DNA from 2 places in the Paenibacillus sp. FSL R5-0527 genome. Region 2 is predicted to be linked to the other one. Evidence: predicted binding sites of a transcription regulator. Region 2 holds the regulator's gene; the other holds the start of a gene.

Region 1 (3,699 bases), 210 kb from region 2:
CCCGGCGCAAACGGTTCGCCCGCTTTGCGTCCGTCCGGCGTAGTCCCCGTTTTCTTACCGTATACGACGTTCGAGGTAATCGTCAGGATCGATTGCGTCGGCAGCGAGTTACGGTAAGTTTTGTGTTTGCGGATCATGCCCATGAACGTTTCCACGAGTTCAACCGCAATTTGGTCGACACGGTCGTCGTTGTTGCCGTAGCAAGGGAATTCGCCTTCGATTTCAAAGTCGACGGCGATGCCGTTTTCGTTGCGGATCGGTTTGACTTTGGCGTATTTGATCGCGCTCAGCGAGTCGGTCGCTACGGACAAGCCGGCGATACCGCAGGCCATCGTCCGCAGAATGTCGCGGTCGTGCAGCGCCATTTCGATCCGTTCGTAGCAATATTTATCGTGCATGTAGTGGATGACGTTCAGCGCGTTGACATACAGCTTAGCCAGCCACTCCATCATCGGAATCAGACGTTTCTTGACTTCATTGTAGTCGAGATACTCGGACGTGATCGCCGGATATTCCGGACCGACTTGGACGCCGGATTTTTCGTCTTTACCGCCGTTGATGGCGTACAGCAGCACTTTGGCCAGGTTGGCGCGGGCGCCGAAGAACTGCATTTGTTTACCGATTTCCATCGCCGACACGCAGCAGGCAATGCCGTAATCGTCGCCGTAGATCGGACGCATCAGGTCGTCGTTTTCGTATTGGATCGAACTGGTCTCGATCGATACTTTGGCGCAATATTTCTTGAACGCGTCAGGCAGTTGTTCCGACCAAAGCACCGTCAGGTTCGGTTCCGGAGCCGGGCCGAGATTGTACAGCGTGTGCAGAAAGCGGAAACTGTTTTTCGTAACGAGCGTTTTGCCGTTCACCGACATGCCGCCCAGCGATTCCGTTACCCAAGTCGGGTCGCCGCTGAACAGTTCGTTGTATTCCGGAGTTCTCAGGAATTTCACGATCCGCAGCTTCATGACGAAATGATCGACCAGTTCTTGCGCCGTTTCTTCCGTCAGCGTTCCTTCGGCCAGGTCGCGTTCGATGTAAGCGTCCAGGAAGGAGGATACGCGTCCGAGGGACATTGCGGCCCCGTCCTGTTCCTTAACGGCTGCCAGGTAACCGAAATACAGCCATTGGAAAGCTTCCTTGGCATTGTTTGCCGGTCTCGAAATATCGAATCCGTACATTTCGCCCAGCTGTTTCAGTTCGCCGAGCGCACGGATTTGTTCGGACAGTTCTTCGCGGAGGCGGATCACATCCTCGTCGATGACATCCACTTCGAGAGCTTTCAGTTCCTGTTGTTTTTGCTTGATCAGGAAATCCACGCCGTACAGCGCCACCCGGCGGTAGTCGCCGATGATCCGGCCGCGGCCGTAAGCGTCGGGAAGCCCGGTAATAATGCCGGCTTTACGAGCCGCTCTCATCTCCGATGTATAAGCATCAAAAACGCCTTGGTTATGCGTTTTGCGAATATGCGTAAACAAGTCTATAATTTCCTGCGGCAGTTCATAGCCATAAGCCTTACAGGAGTTGATGACCATATTGATCCCGCCGAACGGGCGAATCGTGCGTTGGAATGGGGCCGAGCCCTGTACGCCTACGATTTGCTCCTTGTCCTTATCCAAATACCCCGCAGCGTGGGAAGTGATCGTGGATGGCGTGTTGACGTCCACATCCAGCACTCCGCCGGCTTCCCGTTCTTTCTTGGACAGCTGCGACACGATTTCCCACAAAGCTTTTGTGTTGGCCGTCGCGCCCGCCAAGAAGGATTCGTTGCCTTCATAAGGTTTGATGTTGGTTTGGATGAAATCGCGGGTGTTCACTTCTTTCATCCATTTGCCCGGTTTGAATCCTCTCCAAGCATTGTCCACGGTTTGTACTTCCTTTTCGATCACCGACATCTTTATTCCCTCCATTTATATTTTGGTCGCGGTTCGAAGGAGATGTACCGCGCCTCATGATCCCTTAAAATTTGTGATATTTTTCACATAATTTACGTGATAATTTTCACATTTATAACGTTAAATGTACCCGATTAAGGCTTCGATTGAGTCCCCGTTGTTATTCCCGGGGCTAATCCGTCATCAAACTTTGAGGGATCATTTATACTGTAATCATAGCTCAATTTGTCGAATAAGATTGTGAGAAATATCACATATAGTGATATTTCTCACGTTTTCAAAACCCTTTGTTCACTTAATCTTCAAATCTTCCGTAGAAAGCGTCGCGATAAACTTCCGCCAGCTCCGTCACCAGCGGCAGCTTCGGATTGGCGGTCGTGCATTGGTCTTCGAACGCGCGGTCGGCCAAATAATCGACGCGCGATTCGAACACTTTCGGATCGAAGCCGAGATCCTGGAACGTTTCCGGAATGCCGAGCTTTCTGTTCAGGTCGCGGATCGCATTGATCAGGCTCTTCACGCCTTCTTCCGTCGTCCGCGCCGGCAGCCCCAAGATGCGGGCGATTTCCGCATAACGTTCGTCGGCGACGAAATGCGTGTATTTCGGCCAAGCGGCAAATTTCGTCGGCTTCTTGGCGTTGTAACGGATGACGTGCGGCATCAGAATCGCGTTGGTCCGGCCATGCGCCGTATGGAATTCGCCGCCCCATTTATGGGCCAAGCTGTGGTTGATGCCGAGGAACGCGTTGGAGAACGCCATCCCCGCGATCGTCGAAGCGTTGTGCATTTTCTCGCGGGCCAGTTCGTCGCCGGTCAGCGCCGATTTTTCAAGGTACTGGAAGACGAGCTGGATCGCTTTAATGCACAGTCCGTCCGTGTAATCGTTGGCCATGACGGATACGTAAGCTTCGATCGCATGCGTCAGAACGTCCATGCCCGTGTCGGCCACGGCGGTTTTCGGCAGGCTGTACACGAATACCGGGTCGATGATCGCCACGTCCGGCGTCAGTTCGTAATCGGCCAAAGGATACTTCGTATTGCCTTTGATTTTGTCCGTGATGACGGCGAACGACGTTACTTCCGAGCCCGTTCCCGAGGTCGTCGGAATGGCCACAAATTTCGCTTTTTGTCCGAGCCGCGGATATTTGTAAAGGCGTTTGCGGATATCCATGAATTTTTGCTTCAGGTTAAAGAAATCTTCATCCGGATATTCGTAGAACAGCCACATCCCTTTCGCCGCGTCCATCGCCGACCCGCCGCCGAGGGCAATAATACAGTCCGGCTGGAACTTCGCCATCATCTCCTGACCGCGTTCCACCGTCGTTGTCGACGGATCCGGTTCGACGTCCGCGAACACTTCGATCGCCACCGGCGTTTGGCGTTGGCGGAGATAATGCTCGACTCTTTCCACGTAACCCAGCTTCACCATCATCGGGTCGGTGACGATCATGACGCGGGAGATGTCCGGCATTTTCGCCAAATATTGCGTCGAATTCTTCTCGAAATAAATTTTGCTCGGCACTTTAAACCACTGCATATTCACGGTACGACGGTTCACCCTTTTCACGTTGATCAGATTGACGGCCGTGACGTTCGACGAAGTCGAGTTGCGTCCGTAAGACCCGCAGCCCAGCGTCAGCGAAGGCAGGTTCGAGTTGTAAATGTCGCCGATGCCGCCTTGCGAGGAAGGCTGGTTCACCAAAATCCGGCAGGTCGGCATCCGGTCCGAGAACTTCTGGATAACTTCCTGGTTGTTCGAATGAATGACCGAGGAGTGGCCCATGCCGCCGAACTGCACGACTTCCAA
Region 2 (3,699 bases):
CGCAGAAAAATAACGTTAATTCCGGTCGTTATTCGGCCGTTTTTCCTCCGCATCGTTAAAATAACGGCTATTTTAGTTCTTATTTTCCCCGAGGACGGGCGATATCGTCAATATCACGGCCAATGCCGGGAAATAGCGACAAAAAAGTCCCTTATTGCGGCGGAAACCTCTTCAAATCCGAAAATAACGCCCTTTTTTACCGCTAAATCGCCGTAATTACAGGCACAGCCACAGGTGCAGCCACGAACATGACACGTTCACGTTTACGTCCACGGCCACGGCCGCAGCTGCAACCGCACGCGCCATTCAAAAAGCAGCAAGCAATCAGTGCCAAGCCTCCAGGCCCCTACCGGGCCAGCAGCCCTTCGAAGGCCGCTTGCGCCTCGCGCCGGATACGCTCCTCGTCGAGGGTGAGGCAAGCCCCGTGTTTGACCACCTGCTCGCCGTTAACCCACACATGCTCTACATCTTTGGAGCCGGCCGAATAGACGACATGGGAAACGTAATCCGTCTTCGGCACGAAATGGGCCTGTTCCGTATTCAGCGCGATAAAATCCGCCTTCATGCCGGCCGCGAGTTTCCCCGTATTCGCCAAGTACACCGACTTCGCCCCGTATTCCGTGCCCATTTTGAGGGCCTCCAGCGCCGGAACGGCGGTAGGATCGCCGGAAACGCCTTTGTGGATCAATGCGGCGAGGCGGACCTCCTCGAGCATATCGAGGTTGTTGTTGCTGGCGGCGCCGTCCGTTCCAAGCGAAACGACCACGCCTTTGCCAAGCAGTGCCGGCACCCGCGCCACGCCGCTGGCCAGCTTCAGGTTGCTGCCGGGATTGTGCGACACCGCCACGTTATGGGCCGCCAAAATATCGATCTCCTCATCGGTCAAATGCACGGCGTGAGCAAGCAGCGACGGACGGGAGAACATCCCGAGGTTCAGCAAATGCTGAACGGGTCTGACTCCGTAATCGTTCACGTTTTGCTCCACTTCCGCCCGCGTCTCCGACATATGCGTATGCATCGGCAGATCCAGATCATGAGCCGCTTGTACGAATTTCTCGAAAAATTCCGGCGGACAGGTGTACGGCCCGTGCGGCGAAATCATCGCCGTGATTCGGCCGTCCGCCCGGCCGTGCCAATTTTTCGCAAACGCGATCGCTTCGTTCAGCTTCTGCTGCTGCACGTCCGGCGGGCACAACCCGATGACGCCGCGCATCAGCACGGCGCGGATGCCCGACTCCTGAACCACTTTGGCCACTTCATCCATATGGTCGTACATGTCCAGGAACGTGGTCGTTCCGCCTTTCAGCATCTCCAGCACGGACAACGCCGTCCCGGCGTACACATCGCCGGCGGTGAACTTGGCTTCCATCGGCCACATTTTTTCCTGAAGCCAGGTCTGCAGCACCATGTCGTCGCCGTATCCGCGCAGCAGCGACATCGCCGCGTGGCCGTGCGTGTTGATCAGCCCCGGCATGAACAGCAGCCCTTTTCCGTCGAAGGTTTCCGCGTCTTCCGCCCCTTCAGGAAGCTGCTCGCCGATATAGGAAATCGTGTCGCCCTCAACGAGCATATAGCCCTGTACAATGGAACGATCTTGTTCGAACACGACAAAGGTTCCGTTCTTGATTAACCATTTACGACTCATGGGCAGGTTGTTCCTTTCCGCTTCCGTCATTCAAGTAATAAGCCAGACTGAGCAAATCGGTCGTGAAATCGGCGGCATGGATGCGGACTTCCGGAGGCACCTTCAAAATCGTCGGAGCGAAGTTCAGAATGGCCCCGATTCCCGCCGCCACCAATTGATCCGCCACGCGCTGCGCTTCGTAATCCGGGACGGTAATGATCCCGATCCGGACATTTTTCTCCCGCACCGTTTCCGTCAGCTCTTCGATCGGCTGGATCGTGATGTTGTTGATTTGCGTGCCGATCTTGGCCGGAGAGGCGTCGAACACCGCCACGATTTTCATGTTGTCTTTCAAATAAGCGTTGTAATTCGAAAGCGCCTGCCCCAAATTACCGGCGCCGACCAGCGCAACGTTGATCTGCTGGTCCAAGTTGAGGATTTGCTGGATTTTCTCGATCAAATACGCGACATCGTAGCCGATGCCCTTTCGCCCGAAATCGCCGAAGTAGGCCAGATCCTTGCGGATCTGGGCCGGGTTGAGGTCCAGCTTCTGGCCGAGCTCCTGCGAGGACACCGTAGGCACTTCGCGCCGGCTCAGCTCGTTGAGGAACCGCAAATACACCGGCAGCCGGCGGACGACGGCATCGGAAATTTTTTCGGATTTCATACGTTTATCCCCCTATTCTGACGCGGACTTAGAGACGTTTTCGTCTCCCGGATTTAACCATTCCGATATGCGCGGAACCATCTGAGTGAGCGGCATATGCTCCATCTTCGGCCCGGGCAGTGAATATAAAAAGTATTTCCCGTAGTAAGACTCCAAGATGCGGGTATCGTAAACAACCACGATCCCCCGGTCCTGCGAGGAGCGGACGAGCCTGCCGAATCCCTGCTTGAAGCGGATGACCGCCTGGGGCACGGACAGTTTCATGAAAGGATTTTTCTTCTCCTTCTGCAGCCGTTCGCTTTTCGCTTCCACCAGCGGATGGTTGGGAGGCTGGAAGGGCAGGCGGACGATCGCCAGGCTCGTCAACGCTTCGCCCGGAATGTCCACGCCTTCCCAGAAGCTGCTCGTCCCCAGCAGCACTGACGCCGCCTGGCCCTGAAAGCGCCGGGTCAGCTTGCTGCGGCTGCCGCTGTCCATCCCCTGGCCGATGACCGTGATTCCTTGCGCCGACAATAGCTCCTTCAACGGCTCGTAAACCTGCCGCAGCATCCGGTACGATGTGAACAGCACCAGCATACGGCCTTGCGTCGCAACCGCGGTATCGGCGAGCGAACGCACCAGCGTGCTGACGAAATGGTCGTCGCCCACGCTCCCCTTCACGCTCGGAAAATCGCGCGGGATGACGAGCAGAGCCTGGCTGCGGTAATCAAACGGCGACGGCAGCATCGCCGTGTTCAGCCGTCCTTCCCCGGCCGCTTCCGTCAGTCCCAGCTGTTCGATCATATACTGGAACGACTTGTCGACCGACAGCGTCGCCGAGGTCATCACCACGCTTTTTTTTCTGTCGAAAAAGTATTCCTTCAATTGCGCGCTAACGTCGATCGGAACGGCATACATCTGCAGGGAGCGGCTGCGGAAATTCCCGTTCGCTTCCATCCAGTACACCGTCTCCTCGCTCTCCAGCTTCATGAAGAAACGCAGGGCCTCCCGCTCGTTGGCCAAATCCTTGAATAACCCGTTGATGTCGGTCAGGAGGCTTTCGGAACCGTAATCCTCCTGCTCTTCCCGGATTTGCGCCAGCATCCGGTCGCCTTTGCGGAGCACGTCCCCTAGCGCAACGTAAATCTGGTTCTCCAGCGCCGACAGCTTATCCCATTCCTGCGGTTTCTTTAGCGGAAGCAGGCGGTAAACGAATTGGCCCGGATCGCCGGGCGCGGCGTCGCTCCGTTCCGGCATCAGGGCAAACAGCAGCTCGCTGAGCTTGTCCCAGCTTTCCTTCACATCGATCAGCGTCGGGTACATTTCGTCGATGACCCGGCACCATTCGCCCGTTTTTTCGCCCCCCGCCGCCTGCAAAGCGATGCGGAGATTCGGCAGCTGGCCGGTCTTGCTGTCTTTAAACAGCCGG

What was found. The regulator Rex, encoded in region 2, represses fermentation and respiration genes when NADH is low (regulators of the CRP and FNR family bind a similar motif). The targets are predictions, from matches to a motif close to TTGTGAAATATTTCACAA.
Region 1: pflB (formate C-acetyltransferase) is a predicted target of Rex. The motif match lies at 1,964-1,981, and genes of this name have one in related genera.

What each region holds. Positions count from the first base shown of each region.
Region 1 covers NZ_JBBOYI010000001.1:5,286,010-5,289,708, forward strand. The annotation lists gene pflB (formate C-acetyltransferase) at 1-1,892, opposite strand, end outside; gene adhE (bifunctional acetaldehyde-CoA/alcohol dehydrogenase) at 2,188-3,699, opposite strand, start outside.
Region 2 covers NZ_JBBOYI010000001.1:5,079,556-5,083,254, forward strand. The annotation lists gene NYE69_RS22410 (amidohydrolase) at 347-1,645, opposite strand; gene NYE69_RS22415 (redox-sensing transcriptional repressor Rex) at 1,635-2,291, opposite strand; gene dinG (ATP-dependent DNA helicase DinG) at 2,304-3,699, opposite strand, start outside.